One region of the Clostridioides sp. ZZV15-6383 genome, then DNA from elsewhere that is predicted to be linked to it. Evidence: riboswitches for the same ligand, from Rfam matches in the RefSeq annotation. Region 1 holds a riboswitch; the other holds the start of a gene.
What was found. Region 1 has a riboswitch for glycine ahead of KGF42_RS12600 (GrdX family protein). Riboswitches for the same ligand answer to the same signal wherever they lie in the genome.

Region 1 (8,571 bases):
GTAAAAAAATTATTTTATCTAAAATTATTTTTTTAACAAACTTAGACATAAAAACACTTTTCTTTTATCTTCAGACTAAAATAAATTTTTTCTTTTGATGTTAATACTTTATCAATATATTAAAGATATTTTTTAATCATTTCTTCTATATTAGAAACTGTAGCATCATCCTTAGTAACTTCGTCTACTTTTTCCCCATCTTTGTATATAGCCATAGTTGGAAGACCTAATACTTTTTGTTTTATAGCTAATCTTCTAGCTTTTGTTGTATCCATCTTACAGAATTTTATCTTATCTCCATAAGTCTCAGCTAATTTATGAACATCTGGCATTAAAGCTTTACAAGGCTCACAACCTTCACTCCAAAAATCAACAAATACAAAACCTTCTGCATTTAAAACTTCTTCTTCAAATGTAGCCTTATCTAAATCTAACATTTTCTTATTCCCCCTTGAAATTTTTATTTTATTTTAAATATTATTTATTGAATTTAATTTACAGACTCTAGTTTCCAAATTTTTCGTCAATATATTTCTCAGCTACTATAGATGCAATTGCTCCATCATTAGTTGCTGTTACAACCTGTCTTAGAGTTTTAGATCTGCAATCTCCTGCTGCAAATACTCCTGGTATATTAGTTTTCATATCTTCATCAGTTATTATATAACCTTTTTCATCCATATCAACTTTGCCTTTGAATAAATCAGTTTGAGCATCTAATCCAACGAAAACAAATACTCCCATTGTTCCATCTTCTTCATCTGCAAAGTATTCATGAGTTTCTCCAGTAACTTTGTTTTTGAATACAACTGACTCTAATATTCCATCACCTTTGATTTCTTCTATTACTGTATCTAATAAAAATTCTATCTTTGGATTAGCTTTTGCTTTTTCTTCAACACTTTTAGCACATCTAAATCCTTGTCTTCTATGTACAATTGTTACTTTTCTAGCAAATTTAGTTAAATACATCGCTTCTTCTAATGCACTATCTCCTCCGCCTACAACAAATACTTCAAAATCTTCAAAGAAATCTGCATCACAAGTTGCACAGTATGAAACCCCTTTACCAGTAAGTTCTTTTTCTCCAGGACAACCAATTTTTCTTGGAGTTGCTCCTGTTCCTATTATTACTGCTTTTGCTCTATATTCTGCTTTTTCCCCTTTTAAAACTTTTATATCTCCATCTAGTTCAGTATCTACAATGTTGTCTCTTAGCATCTCTGCTCCAAACTCTTTACATTGTTCAACCATTCTAGCTATTAAACTTGGACCTGTTGCATTTGGAACTGACCCTGGATAATTTGCAATCTCATGTGTTATTACAATTTGTCCACCAGTCTTGTCTTTTTCTAGGATTAGAGTTTTCAACTTTGCTCTTGCTCCATAAAGACCTGCTGCAAGCCCTGCTGGTCCTGAACCAATTATTACTAAGTCATACACATTTTCCATTTTGACTTATCCTCCCCAATTAAATTTCTCATTTTATTTAATATTAAATTAGATTTAATATTTAGGCTACTTTAACAACTTTTTAACAAACTTATTTATTCATACTGCATTCTTTGTATTGTATTATAGAATATATCATAATCAATTACTCTAAAGTCATCTTGAACACTTTCTGTCCATTTTGGAGTCTTTTTATTATTCTGAAATTTACTTGCAGTGATGATTGCTTCTTCAATTAAGGTCAAAGAGTTTATATCCAAACGATTTCCTTTCTTTAGTATAACAGTTCTGTAAGGTGTTTCATTTGGTTTTACACTCCCATAGAGTGGATGAGATAAAAGTTCATACCCTTCATGTATCAAATCTCTACTTGCTTCTAAGATACCAATATAAGTTGTATCTTTAAACAAAACTTCTCTGTCTTGAACTTCTTCTTTTACTTTTGGATTATTTGTAATTATTATCATTTTTTACTCTCTTTCAAACTTTTATTTATTACTTGATAAATAAAAAACAGGAAAAACAAATCTCCCAATTTGCCTTCCCTGTTAAAATCATTTTCAGAGCCCCGTCCAAGTACAGTCATCTTTACCTGAGAATTTCATCTAATCTTTTGGGTAAATAAGATTAAATTTGTCCCTTCGGTCGCTTTTTTATAAAGCAGTCTCCCATACTCTTCAGCCGGATTATTATTTTTTCAGAAAATTGAAAATTAAGCAATTTATCCTTGTGTTTTTTATAAATAGCTTTTTTCTATCTCTGTTGACTTAAGTATATAAACATTCTATAAAATTTGCAATAGTTTTTTTATATGTATTTTGTATACATTTTCACTTTTTTTTCCAAGTGTTGATATTACATATTTCCTGTATTTTCTTTTTTTTTAAAGTTCAAACCTTTTTTGGTTTATTTTATCAAATTGGTTAAAAATAAGACTATTTTTAAAACAAATATTTATTTTTTATGTATTTTTTAATTTTTTACATTTATACAATAAAATTCTCATAATTTTTTATAATTTGCTGTCATTTACTTCATCAAACCAGGATTTAACATCACCTATAATAGATTTAATACAGTCATCATCAAATGGAGAATACAAATTTCCCATACTCACAATGTCTAAAAATGATTTTGTTCCTCCAACTTTACAGATATTTATATAATCTTGCCATCCTGCATCCCTATCTTGAATCATTTTTTTCCAAAATTGTAATGCACAAATTTGAGCTAGTACATAATCTATGTAATAAAACGGATTTTTAAATATATGACCTTGCTTAAACCACCAACAACCTCTCTCTAAAAAAGAATTATCATCATACTTTCTATGAGGTAAGTATTTTTTCTCTAAAAATTTCCAAATTTCTTTTCTTTTTGACTTATCCATATTAGGATTTTTATAAACATAATGTTGAAATTCATCAACAATTACTCCATAAGGTATAAATTTAATTGCAGATGATAGATGAGTGAATTTATATTTATCTGTATCTTCTTTAAAAAATAAATCCATCCATGGCCATGTTATAAATTCCATACTCATTGAATGGATTTCACAACTGTCAAGTGTTGGAAAATTAATTTCCGGCATATCAATCCATCTAGACATATACAACTGAAATGCATGTCCTGCTTCATGTGTTAATACATCTATATCATCAGCTGTTTGATTAAAGTTAGAAAAAATAAATGGTGACTTGTAATCTGGTATATAGGTGCAATACCCTCCAGCTCCTTTTCCTTTCTTTGTTTCTAAATCCATAAGTTCATTTTCTAACATAAAATTAAAAAATTCATCTGTTTCTTCTGACAACTCAGAATACATTGTTTTACCATTTTGAACTATGTATTTTGAATCTCCCTTTAAACTTGCATTTCCTGTTAAAAATTCCACGCCTTCATCTATGTAACTTAAATACTCTAGACCAATCCTTTTAGCTTGTTTTTCATAAAGTTCATTGGCCATTGGAACAACATATTTTAATACTTGTTTTCTAACATTTTTTATCATATCTTCTCTGTAGTCACTTCTCATCATTCTAATGTATCCAAGCTCTACAAAATCTTCAAAACCTAGTTTTTTAGATATCTTATCTCTAACTTTAACCAATTTATCAAATATATCATCAAATTTAGACTCATTTTCTTCAAAGAAATTATAATACGCTTTATTTGCTAGTTCTCTCGTTTTTCTACACTTAGAATACATGAATTTCCCCATACCAGATAAATTTCTTATTTTCCCATCAAACATTATCTCAGCTGATGCTAAAAGTCTGGTATACTCTGAGCACAATTTATTTTCTTCCTGCATTTCACTTATTACTTCTTTAGAAAAACTTTTTAAAGAATAGTCTACTATTGTGAAAAATTGTTCTCCAAACTCTTTTGTCAAATCATATTTAAAATTTGAATTTACTATTGCATTATAAAAATGTGAATTTAATTCTTCATATAAAGGCATATATTCATCCCAATAATTTTTTTCTTCTTGGTAGAATTTATCAAGTGTATCTATACTGTATCTTATTGATGCTATGTTTGACAACGTTTCTATTTTATTTCTCAATGAATTAATCTTATGTATATTTTTTTTCTGCTCTTTATAGTCATTAGAGTTATTTATATCTTCTACACATCCCAAAAACTCTTTTTTTATACTGTCATAATTGGGTCTTTCATACTTAAACTCTGAAAATTTCATTTAAAACACTCCTTTACAACTTTATTTTATTATATTTATAGATATAGCTTTACATATCCTATGTAACACAGTTTTATAAATTATTATATATATATTAAATATTCTTTATATTGTAACCCTGTTGAATAATAACATATGATTAATGGAATTACAATATTTTATAATATAAAACTAATTACTATAACAAATTCTCATCAATATATTTATTTAAAACTTTTAACTCTACAAAATAGATTTACATTAAATATGCAAACGATACCATTATTTGTAATTAACAATTCTGGAGTTATCAAAAATAAAATTTTTACATTATCATCTCACATAAGTAATATTTTTATCAAAAAATTAATATTATTAAACTTTCTAAATTGCTTATCTCTTGATATAATAGTATACAAAACAAATCATATTTTCCACTGAAATTTTGTTCAACACTAGTTGTGTCAACGTTTTCACAGGAAAATTGAGTATATAATTTATTGGAGGTTGATATGTACAAATTAATCGCACTAGATATTGATGGAACAATATTAAACACACAAAAAAGGATTACTCCTGAAGTATTTGAATCCATTCAAGAAGCAAAAAAGGCTGGAGCTAAAGTAGTTATAACAACAGGTAGACCTCTTCCTGGTGTAAAAGGGCTTTTAAATCAATTAAATCTAACAGATGAAGGTGATTACGTTATATGTTTTAATGGAGCCATTATTCAAGAGGTTAAAAGTGAGAAAATTATACACGATGTAGAAATGACTTTAGATGACTTTGATTTTATATATAATAACGTTTGTAAAAAATATAATACTAAAATACACATAAATACAATGACAAATTTAATTACACCAAATGAAACTCCTGGTAAGTATACACTTCATGAAGCGAAGTTAAATGATATAGAAGTCAAATATATACAAAAAGATAAAATTGATGAATCTATTAAAATCTGCAAAATTATGATAGTTGATGAACCAGAAAGATTGGAAGAAATCATACAGCAGCTACCTAAAAATTTATTCAATAAATATACTATAGTAAGGTCTGCTCCTTTTTATCTAGAATTTTTGGGTAAAACTACTAATAAAGGAACTGCACTTAAAACATTATGTGCTAATCTAAATATACCTATAGAGAAGGCTATTGCTGTTGGTGATGAAGAAAATGACCAGCACATGATAAGGTATGCAGGTCTTGGTGTGGCTATGGGAAATGCACGCAATAGCATAAAGGAAATTGCCGATTATGTTACTGATACTAATAATGAAAATGGAGTTGCAAAGGTTATAAATAAATATATACTTAATAAAGCTATCTAATCATGTAAAAAACTAAAAATATTTTTTATGTTTAAATATATTTAATGAGAGTGTCTCAAAATGAACTTTTTAGTTTATGAGACACTCTTTTTTGTATGAAATCAAATATATTTTCATCATTTCAACAATGAAAAAGAGGCTTATCTCTATTTTGAGACAGCCCCATATCTATAACTTTTATCTAAAGTTCATTTTTAGTTTTTCATATATGTATATCTATAATAATACTTTTTGTTTGAGTTTAAATATTTTATAGGATTCTACTATTGCTTCATTAATATCTAAGCAATATATATCTTCATCATCTGATAATCCCGCTTCATTTGTCCAAGCATCAAAATCACTCTTCGTCCAGAAGAAATTCATTATATTTCAACAGCTAGCAGCCCAATTTGAATGCTTATCAAGATTTATATGAAGCACTCTTAAGTTCGGATTATTCACATACTCAATCTTTTCATTTTTTATAACTATTTCTATTTCTTTACCTGTAGCACTACAAATAGAGTTTATTCTTACATCTTGGTTAAATGTGCAAGAAGTTCCTATAGCATCTATAGCACACATTGCACTAAAACTCCGATTATCTCTCAAGGTTACTTTATGATTAGTTGGCAATGCTGATACAGGATATATAAAATTTATACTATCTCCATCAACAACCATTATATTTTTATCAATAAAATATTGTAGTGTATTTTTCATATATTGTTTTTCTGTCTTCAACTTTTTACTTATATATTCAGTCGCTTCTTGAAGCTTAATACTAGAACCCTTATCTATTATCATATCCATAATAGAGATTCTTATTTTTTGTTGTGTGTTATCCAAACTATTATATTTTTCTATTTGACTCATACCTACTCCTCTTTAAACCTCATAACACTTTGATAAAGTATCAGTTAATTTATTTTTGTACTCTTCATATTTTTGACTTCCTCTAATCCTAGGTCTTGGAATATCTATATTTATGTCATCAAGAATTCTTCCTTTATCTCTCGACATTACTATAACTCTATCACTCATATATACAGCTTCATCAACATCATGAGTTACCATTAAAGCAGTTATTTTCTTTTTTATCCATATTCTTTCTAGTTCTTCTTGTAAGTTTTGTCTCATTTGAAAATCCACAGCTCCTAATGGTTCATCCATTAGTAATACCTCAGGATTACATGCTAAAGCTCTTATCATGGCTACCCTTTGTTTCATTCCTCCTGATAATTGATGAGGAAACAGGCTTTCTTTTCCTTTCAAGTCTGACATAACCAAAAGTTCTTCTAACATTTCTTCTCTCTTTTCCTTTGGTATTTTCTGCTGTTTCATAGGAAATAGGACATTGCCTCTTATAGTTTTCCAAGGAAATAAAGCATAATTTTGAAATATAAAAGCTCTATCTATTCCCGGTTTTTTAACTTTTTTATCATTTATAAAAACGTCTCCACTTTCTGACTTTTGAAACCCACCTATTATAGTAAGTAAAGTTGTTTTTCCACAACCTGATGGTCCTAAAAGGCAAACAAATTGTCCATTATCTATATCTATACTTATATCTTCTAAAACCTTTGTATGTACTTTATTATTTACAAATGTCTTATTTATCCCTCTTACACTTAACTTCATTAATCTGCAAACCTCCATCTACAAAGGATTTTGTTTATAAACTTTAATACCCTATCTATCATAAATCCTATTAAAGCTGCAAATATCATAAGTCCAATTAATACGTCTGTGTGCATTAATGTTTGGGCTTGTACCATTGAGTAACCGAGACCGGCACTCGTAGCTATAAACTCAGCTCAGATAACAGACATCCATCCTGTGCTTATAGCAATTCTCGAACCAGTTAGTATATCTGGAAGAGACGCTGGAACGATTACATTTGTAAATATCACAATTGGTGATGCTCCCATACTTCTAGCTGCATTATAGTAATCTTTTGATATCGCTCTTACTCCCTGAATAGTGTTTAAAATTATAGGAAAAACCCCTGAAAAAGCTATTAAAAATATTGTTGGCCCATCTCCTATACCAAACCACACTATAGTAAGAGGAACCCATGCCATTATAGGAACTTGTCTTACAGAATCTACTACTGGGGATAAAACTCTTTCAAAAGTTTTAGAAAATCCCATAATAAATCCTATTGGAAGTCCAAACAATAGTGCATACATAAACCCTTTAAGCACTCTCTGTAATGTTATAAAAAGATTCGTAACTGTCTCTGCATCTGTTACACAATAGAAGAAACCTTTTATTACATCTACTGGCATAGGAAGTAACAAAGAACTCCCTATATCTTTTGCTGCAAAATGCCAGACTAAAAATATAATAACTAATAGTATTATTTTATATAAAATATCCATACTACCATCAGATTTTTTCTTAGTTAATCTATCACTTTTATCTTTAGAAATTTTAATTTCCAATTGTTTATTTCCTCCATATCTATATTTCTTATATTCTTGTACTCTTTTAATGCTTTCTTAAATGTAGCTTTATTATTTAAATCATCAACACTTTTATTGTAAAGTTTTATAAAATCACTATACGCTTTACTTTTTTTAAACTCTTTACTTACAACTAATACATAGGTATCATAATCTCCTAATTCGGTCGTAGATTTTCTTTTACCTTCTAACCCAATCGACTTTATACAATCTATTACAAGACCATCTACTAAATTACTTTCTAATCCATATGCTAGTGCAGTCCCTAATAAGGAAGCTATTTCCACATTCTTGTAGTATTTTTTCACTAATTCTGACTGGTAATCTCTATTTTGAGTAACTCCCATTTTATTAGGATTATTGTCACTTAATAGAAATATATCTGAATTTTGAACTACTGTACCAACAATTTCAAATCCACTATTTTTATTTACATACTGTTTTGCAGCATCTTTACATATGATTGCTATATCTATTTCCTCTGAACTCAGAGCCCACTGCATTGTACTTGCTCAGCAATCATTAATTGTAAAAATATCCATTATATCGCTTACTTTTATATTTTCAAAATAATCTCTATTTTCCATATAATTTATTACAAAACCAGAGGTATCATCGGATACCCCTATTCTTAATTTTCCTTTTATTT
Region 2 (8,549 bases), on a different contig from region 1:
ATTCCACACACAGATTCAAAACATGTAAATGAATCTAATGTAGCTGTGGGCATATTGAAAAAGCCAGTAAAGTTTAATTCAATGATAGACCCAACAGATAGACTTGATGTAGAACTTGTATTTTTATTAGCAGTAAAGAATCCAGATTCACAAGTAAAACTATTAAAAGATTTAATGTCAGTTTTTCAAAATATAAAGCTGTTAAAGAGTATAAAAAATGCATCAACAAAGGAAGAAGTAGCTAAATTATTGGATTTTATAGAAATCTAATGTAGAAAAATCTTAGAAATAAAAAATTAAAATTTAAACAATCAAAGTAAGTATTATTTTCTAAATAGGTTTAATCTATATAAAATAAAAATTTAGAGTAAAAAATTAGGAGGAAATTATTATGAAACAGTTTAATGTATTATCAGTTTGTGGTTCAGGAACAGTTACATCATCAATGGTAGCAGGTAAATTAAAAGAAGTATTAGGAAATAAGGGAATTTCTATTACTACAACAGAAACTAGACCAACAGAAGCACTAAATTTAGCACAATCAGGAAGATTTGACTTTATAACCTTTACTAGTCCACTTCAAACAGGGGATTATGGAATACCAACTATAAATGCATTTGCTTGCCTAACTGGCATAGGGGAAGAAGCATTCTTTGAAGAAGTTTTAAATGTTATTGAAGGGATAGACAAGTAACCAATTAATTTTATAAATAGGAGGATAAAAGATGTTAGAATTTATGAAATCTATAATCGATACATTTGGTTCTGCAATTATAGTTCCAATTATAATATTCATAATAGCAAAGATATTTAAAGTAACTACTAAGAAATCGTTTCTTTCTGCTGTATATGCAGGAGTTGCTTTACAAGGTTTTACACTGATTTTAAATTCATTTACACCAATAATAACACCAGTTATCAATAGGATGGTTGAGAGTACAGGAGTAAATCTACCGGTTTTTGATGTTGGTTGGCAAGCCACATCGTTGGTTGCATTTTCAACAAGTGCAGGTATGATATATTTAGGTCTTGGAATATTATTACAAACAATTTTATTTTTGATAAAATGGACAGACGTGTTTCAACCATCGGATTTATGGAATAACTATTCTTATATGGTATGGGGAGCAATGGTCATAGGAGTAACAGGAAATTTTCCTTTAGGTATAGCATGTATGGTTTTATTAAACTTATATAGTTTGTTAATATCAGAGTTAGTTGCAAAGAGATGGTCTAGTTACTATAGATACCCTAATTGTACAATAATAGCCATGCATAATGTTGAAGCTTCTGTGTTTGCAGTATTTGCAGACCCTATATACAACAAATTAGGACTAAACAAAATAAAATTAAATCCTAAAGAATTAGAGAAAAAATTAGGATTCTTAGGTGAACCAATTACTCTAGGGCTTTTTTTAGGGATGTTTATAGGTATATTAGGTAATATGACAAGAATAACTACTATGGAAGCTTGGGGAGAAATAATGAAAGTAGGTATATCTACAAGTGCTGTCATGGCAATCTTCCCTAAAGTAGCAAGTATGTTTGCTCAAGCATTTGCACCTATAACAGAAGCAGCTAGAAAGATTATGCAAAAAGCTGGAAACCGTGAGTGGTATATAGCAGTGAATGATGCTGTTGGATATGGTGAACCTGCAACTCTGATATCAGGTCTTATATTAATTCCAATAATGCTTGTAATCGCTATGATACTTCCTGGTAATAAGGTATTACCAGTTGTAGATTTATTGGCAATTCCATATATGGTGCAAGGTCTAGTTGCTATACATAATGGTAATATACCAAAAGTATTAGTTTCAGGTATAATTTGGTTTGGACTAGGATTATATATTTGTACATCTACAGCACCATTATTCACAGATATGGCTACAAGTATAGGGGTTGCCATACCAGCAGGAGCAATGTTGATAACAAGTTTTAATATACTAGGAAAACCTTTGATGGGATTAGTTTTCTTTGCATTTCTAAGTGCAAATCCAATTTATATAGGTCTTGTAGTTGTAATTTACTTTGTTCTGTGGGCATTATTTAGAAAGAATAAAGCAGGCATACTCGAATATCTAGAAAAACAAGCACTTAAGAATATAGAAGAAGAGCCTGTAATAGTTTAAGTTTATAAAAATGAGATAATAGTAAATAAAGGAGTTTATAGCTGATTTTATATAAGTATCAGGTAATATCTGAGAAATATTTAAATGAAATGTAAACTTCTTTTTATTTTGGTAATATTTGCAATTATAATTTTTTGTATTTATTTAACTTTTTCTGTATAGCATGATATTAAAAACATATTTTTTTATGTCTATACAGTAATGTAATTTGATTTTATAAAATGTAATTCTCATTGACAAAATGCCTTGTATATAAGGTATTTACCTGAATAAACTATTTATCTTTTGTATGGCATAGATATTGCTATATAGAGTTATATAGCATGAAAGGAGATATTTATATGGAAGATAAAATGAGAGCATCAGTATTATACAATGTAGGTGATGTCAGATACGAAATGGTAGGTATACCAGAAATAACAAATACAGAAGTACTTGTAAATGTAAAGTATGTTGGAATATGTGGTTCAGATTTACCTAGGTCTATGGTAAGTGGTTTGAGTGGAAATACATCATATCCATTAATTTTAGGGCATGAATTTTCTGGTGAAGTTGTTAAAATTGGAGAAAAAGTAAAACATATTAATATAGGGGATAGAGTAGCTGTTGCACCATTAGTACCTTGTGGAGAATGTGACTACTGTAAGGAAGGTAATTTTGGTTTGTGTGATGATTACAATATAATTGGAACAAGAGTAAATGGAGCATTGGCAGAGTATGTAAGAGTTCCAGAAGAACATATTTTAAAACTACCAGATACATTAGACTATGAAACTGCTGCTGGAATTGAACCAGCAACTATAGCTTATCATGGGATTTCAAAGTCCGATATTAAAGTAGGAGATAGTGTAGTTGTGCTGGGATGTGGTCCAATAGGTCAATTTACTATACAATGGGCAAAGGTGTTTGGAGCATCTAAGATTATAGCTGTTGATATATTTAATGAAAAGTTAGAAATTTCTAAGTCTTTAGGAGCGAATTATACATTGAATTCAAAAGAAGTAAATGTAATTAAAGAAATAAAAAAAATAACAAATGGTGGTGCTGATGTTGTAATAGAGACTGCTGGTAGCAGATTTACACAAGAACAATCTCTGCTTGTAGCAAAAAAGAGAGGAACTATAGTGTTTGTGGGTATATCACACACAGAATTGCCACTCGGTGTAGAAGCTACTGAGTGTATATTACGTGGGGAACTTACTTTGAAAGGTTCTTGGAATTCATATACAAGTCCTTATCCTGGAAGAGCATGGAGAGCAACTTTGGATTTTATGGGAAAAGGTGATATTGTTTTTAAACCGATGATTTCACATAGAATAGGTCTTAATGAAGTTGGTGATTTTTTAAGTAAAATGAGCAAGAGAGAGATTAATTTTAATAAAATCCTAGTAGAAATATGAAAATTTAATAAATAAATATAAAAAATTATTAAATTTTATAATTACGACATTAAATAAAATAAAAATAATTTTTCCAAATAAAATATAGGAGGAAGAAAAATGTTAGAAAATTTAAAAGAAGAGGTATTAAAAGCAAATTTAGAATTACCTGAGAAAGGACTAATTACTTATACTTGGGGAAATGTAAGTGGGATAGATAGAGAAAAAGGATTAGTAGTCATAAAACCAAGTGGTGTAGAGTATAGCAGTATGGCTGTAGAAGATATGGTAGTAGTTGACTTAGACGGAAATGTAGTTGATGGTAAATTAAGACCTTCTTCAGATACTCCAACTCATCTAGTTTTATATAAAGAATTTGAAGAGTTAGGGGGAATCGTACATACACATTCAAGTTGGGCCACAATATGGGCTCAAATAGGGAAATCTATACCAGCATGTGGTACTACTCATGCAGATTATTTTTATGGAAGTATACCATGTACCAGAAAAATGACTAAAGAAGAAATTTGCAGTGAATACGAAAAAGAAACTGGAAATGTAATTGTTGAAGAATTTATGGGAAAAAACCCAATTCATTGTCCAGGAATAATTGTGAATGACCATGGACCTTTTACATGGGGAAAAAGTGCAAATGAGGCTGTCCATAATGCAGTAGTTTTAGAAGAAGTTGCAAAGATGGCCTATTATACAGAGTTAATGAGTCCTGATAATATTATGGAGAAGGTACTTATGAATAAGCATTTTTCAAGAAAGCATGGAAAAAATGCATACTATGGTCAAAAATAATTACTTGGAGGTGAATTATGCTAGAGTCTTTAAAGGTCAAAATTGTGGAAATAGCAATTAAAGCAGAACATTATGGTTTATGTAAAGAAAAAGCTGGCAATTTTAGTATTAGAGATAAAGATACTGGATATATACTTATAACACCCTCAGGTATAGGAAGAGAAGAATTAAAAGTTGAGCATATTTGTGTTTTAGATTTAGATGGAAATATAATAGAGGTTCAGAAAGGCATTAAACCAAGTAGTGAGGTGTTGATGCATATTGAAATATATAAAATAAGGGAAAATGTAAATGCTATATCACATACTCATTCTTTATATGCAACAACATTTTCAGTAGCAAAGAAACCAATTATACCAATTGTATATGAATCAGTTAACTATGGTGGTTATGTAGATATTGCTCCATATGAAAGACCAGGAACTTTAAAATTAGCTAAAAGTGTTTCAAAATTATTGTTAGATACAGATGCATGTTTACTAGAAAGGCATGGTCTAACAACTGTAGGTGATGATTTAGATGAGGCATTATTAAAATCAAGATATGTAGAAGAGGTAGCAGAAATATATTATCGGTCTTTAGTGTTAAATCAGTTTAAAGAGCTTGAAGTAGTAGATGTTGATGAATTTAACTCATGGAAATACCCAGAAGAAATAAAATTTTAATCTAAGCAATTTTTATTGAAGTGATTAATTAAAATATATGTACTATTTATGTCAATTACTATCTTATCTTATATTAATTACTATATTTTTTAAAAAGAATATAGAATTCCAAAGTCATATAAAATTGACTTGGAATTCTATACTTTTTATTTATGCATTTTTCTTTATCTGATTTTCTGGAGAATTTATATGTTCAAAATATTTTTTAGTTTCAGAGACTATTATAGGAGATAGTGCAAGTAAAGCTATCAGGTTAGGTATTGCCATAAGTCCATTTACGATATCAGCAATTATCCAAACAACTTCTAATTTTAAGAATGCACCTAATAACACCATAGCTACAAATACAGTTCTATACCCATTCATACCTCTTACACCAAATAGGAATTCAAAACATCTTTCTCCATAATAACTCCATCCTAAAATTGTAGTAAATGCAAATAATGTTAAACTAACTGTAAGTAATATTGGTCCAAATGTAGGAATTGCTCCATTAAAAGCTGCTTGTGTCATAACAGCTCCATTTAGGTCTGAACACCATACTCCTGAAATAACAAGAGAGAATCCAGTAAGAGTACAGATTATAATAGTGTCTATAAAAGTACCTGTCATAGATATAAGACCTTGTTCTGCTGGCCATTCAGTTTTAGCAGCTGCTGCAGCTATTGGAGCACTACCTAGACCAGATTCATTTGAAAATACACCACGAGCTATACCATTTCTAATTGCTAGCGACATAGTTGCTCCTAGAAAACCACCAGTAGCAGCAGTAGGTGTAAATGCACTTTTGATTATTAGCATAAAAGTTTCAGGAATTTTATTCCAAAAAGATAGTAAAATGATTCCACAGATTACGATATATATAACCGCCATAAAAGGTACTATCTTAGTAGCTACATTAGATATACTTTTAAGACCTCCAAATACAACTAAAGCTACAAATACTGCTAATACAACACCTGTGATTCTAGGGTCTACTCCAAAACTATTATTTATAGCATCTGTTATTGAATTTACTTGAGTAAAAGTACCTATTCCTAAAAGTGCAACTAATATACCACTTATAGCGAAAAATATTGCAAGAGGTCTCCATTTTTCCCCCATACCATTTACTATGTAGTACATTGGTCCACCAGACACTTGACCATTTTTATCTTTAGTTCTGTATTTTATTGCAAGAACACCTTCTGAATACTTAGTAGCCATTCCAAAGAAAGCTGCTATCCACATCCAAAAAAGTGCACCAGGTCCACCAGCTTTAATAGCTGTAGCAACACCAACAATATTACCAGTACCAACTGTAGCAGCTAGTGCAGTACATAAAGCTGCAAAACTTGAAACATCACCACTACCTTTGTTTTCAGCAGAGAATATTAACTTAAGAGCTCTTGGAAGTTTAATTATTTGTATAACTCCAAGTTTAACAGTAAGTAGTATACCAGTACCAACTAGCAATACTAGTAGGGGTGGTCCCCAAATAAAAGCATCAACTTTGTTTAAAACATCAATTAGATTCATAAAAACACTCCCTCATTTTTTTGCTTTACATAATCAATAGAATTTTTAATGAAGTAATTGACAGGAAATAAGTATAATTTATTAATAATTTCTAGTGTAATAAAAAAAGCTAAATCTAAAAAAGATTCAGCTCTGGATATACACTAATTAGCAACCAAAATAAAAGTATTAATAAATACTAGTTTTGGTAGATAATCCCTGTCCTTTTGCCTGAGAGATTGAGCATAAAAGCCTTGCCCCTTCGGCGCCCATAATGGGTCTCTCCAGAGTTCCGTAAATTTTACAGTCCTACTTTTAAAAGTACCTGAGAGTGTTACTCCTTCGGTGTGCTGTATAGCAACTCTTCTATAAAATCTTAACCGGATATTGATTTGTCATAGCTTATTGTATTAATAATATTAATATAAGTTTTTATGTTTTGTCAACTGAAAATTTAAAAAACAAAGAAAAAATATAAAAATGTATGCCTATTTACGAATTATAAACTTATAAATATAAGTAATATACGTGAAAATGGATTCTATAATAGGTATACAAATTAGAAATAAGATAAGTTTTAAATAAAAAAATAAGAAAGTTTTAAATAATTAATTAGATATGATTAAATTATGGTAATATTATAGTTACGATATTAAGAAAAGTTCTATTTATTTAGATTTTAATCGTAATATGAGATTAAGCATAGAGAAAGGAAGTATTTTTAGATGGGAAAAGTATTAGTACTGGCAGAAAAGCCTTCTGTTGGAAGAGATATAGCAAAAGTTTTAGGGTCAAAAAATGAAAAAAACGGATATATAGAGGGTTCAAAGTATGTGGTAACTTGGGCATTAGGTCATTTAGTTACACTTGCTGACCCTGAAAGTTATGGAGAAAGATATAAATCATGGAGCTTAGAAGACTTGCCAATACTTCCTAAGCACCTGAAGACTGTTGTAATAAAAAAGAGTGGAAAACAGTTTAATACAGTCAAAACTCAAATGAATAGAAATGATATAGATGAAATAGTTATAGCAACAGATGCAGGTCGTGAAGGAGAACTTGTAGCAAGGTGGATAATAGAAAAATCACAAGTAAAAAAACCTCTAAAGCGCCTTTGGATTTCTTCAAGTACAGACAAAGCAATAAAAGAAGGATTTGCGAAATTAAAAGCTGGAAAAGAATATGAAAATTTATACTATTCAGCAATAGCACGAGCAGAAGCTGATTGGATTATTGGAATAAATGCAACTAGAGCTTTGACAACAAAGTACAATGCACAACTTTCTTGTGGAAGAGTTCAAACTCCTACTCTTGCAATGTTGCTTAAGAGAGAAGAGGAAATAAGAAATTTCAAACCTAAAGAGTATTATGGATTGGAATTAATCGCTACAAAGGGAAGTTCAGATATAAAGTTTATTTGGAATGATAAGAATAGTGGCTCCTCAACATTTAGTAAGGAAAAGATAGAGAGCATATTGGAAAAAATAAAAAATTTAGACATAAAAATATCTGAAGTAAGTAAGTCATATAAGAAAAAATATTCACCTGCACTCTATGATTTAACAGAGTTACAAAGAGATGCAAATAAAATGTTTGGATTTTCAGCAAAAGAAACATTATCTATAATGCAAAAACTATATGAGTATCATAAAGTACTTACTTATCCTAGAACTGATTCTAGATACCTAACTTCAGATATTGTTGGAACATTGAAAGATAGAATAAAAGCTGTAAATGTTAGCGATTATTCAAAAATTTGTAATAAATTATTAAAAAGTAATATTACAGCTAATAAATCATTTGTTGATAATTCAAAGGTAACAGACCATCATGCAATAATACCAACGGAGCAGAAAGTCTTTATGAGTGATTTTAGTGATAAAGAGCGAAAAATATATAATCTTGTAGTAAAAAGATTTTTAGCAGTACTGTCTCCTCCTTTTGAATATGAACAGACAACTATAAATGCAACTGTAGAAGGCGAAATATTTAAGGCTAAGGGAAATAAAGTAATAAATTTAGGTTGGAAGGAAAATTATAAAGATATTGAAGATGAAGATGAGTATGAA

Region 2: linked by a shared signal. The riboswitch ahead of KGF42_RS16215 (alanine/glycine:cation symporter family protein) and the one ahead of KGF42_RS12600 (GrdX family protein) in region 1 are both predicted to bind glycine.

The regions. Positions count from the first base shown of each region.
Region 1 is NZ_JAGWCV010000033.1:25,772-34,342, reverse strand. Features, by position in the region: gene trxA (thioredoxin TrxA) at 120-437, opposite strand; gene trxB (thioredoxin-disulfide reductase) at 505-1,452, opposite strand; gene KGF42_RS12600 (GrdX family protein) at 1,548-1,919, opposite strand; glycine riboswitch at 2,022-2,133, opposite strand; gene KGF42_RS12595 (M3 family oligoendopeptidase) at 2,465-4,159, opposite strand; gene yidA (sugar-phosphatase) at 4,651-5,472, shown strand; gene saoL (MerB-like organometallic lyase SaoL) at 5,689-6,330, opposite strand; gene saoA (ABC transporter ATP-binding protein SaoA) at 6,343-7,095, opposite strand; gene saoP (ABC transporter permease subunit SaoP) at 7,095-7,838, opposite strand; gene saoB (ABC transporter substrate-binding (seleno)protein SaoB) at 7,862-8,571, opposite strand, start outside.
Region 2 is NZ_JAGWCV010000059.1:2,383-10,931, reverse strand. Features, by position in the region: gene KGF42_RS16245 (PTS sugar transporter subunit IIA) at 1-270, shown strand, start outside; gene KGF42_RS16240 (PTS sugar transporter subunit IIB) at 392-694, shown strand; gene KGF42_RS16235 (PTS transporter subunit IIC) at 726-2,132, shown strand; gene KGF42_RS16230 (galactitol-1-phosphate 5-dehydrogenase) at 2,474-3,532, shown strand; gene araD (L-ribulose-5-phosphate 4-epimerase) at 3,632-4,318, shown strand; gene KGF42_RS16220 (class II aldolase/adducin family protein) at 4,336-4,983, shown strand; gene KGF42_RS16215 (alanine/glycine:cation symporter family protein) at 5,134-6,501, opposite strand; glycine riboswitch at 6,690-6,778, opposite strand; gene KGF42_RS16210 (DNA topoisomerase III) at 7,206-8,549, shown strand, end outside.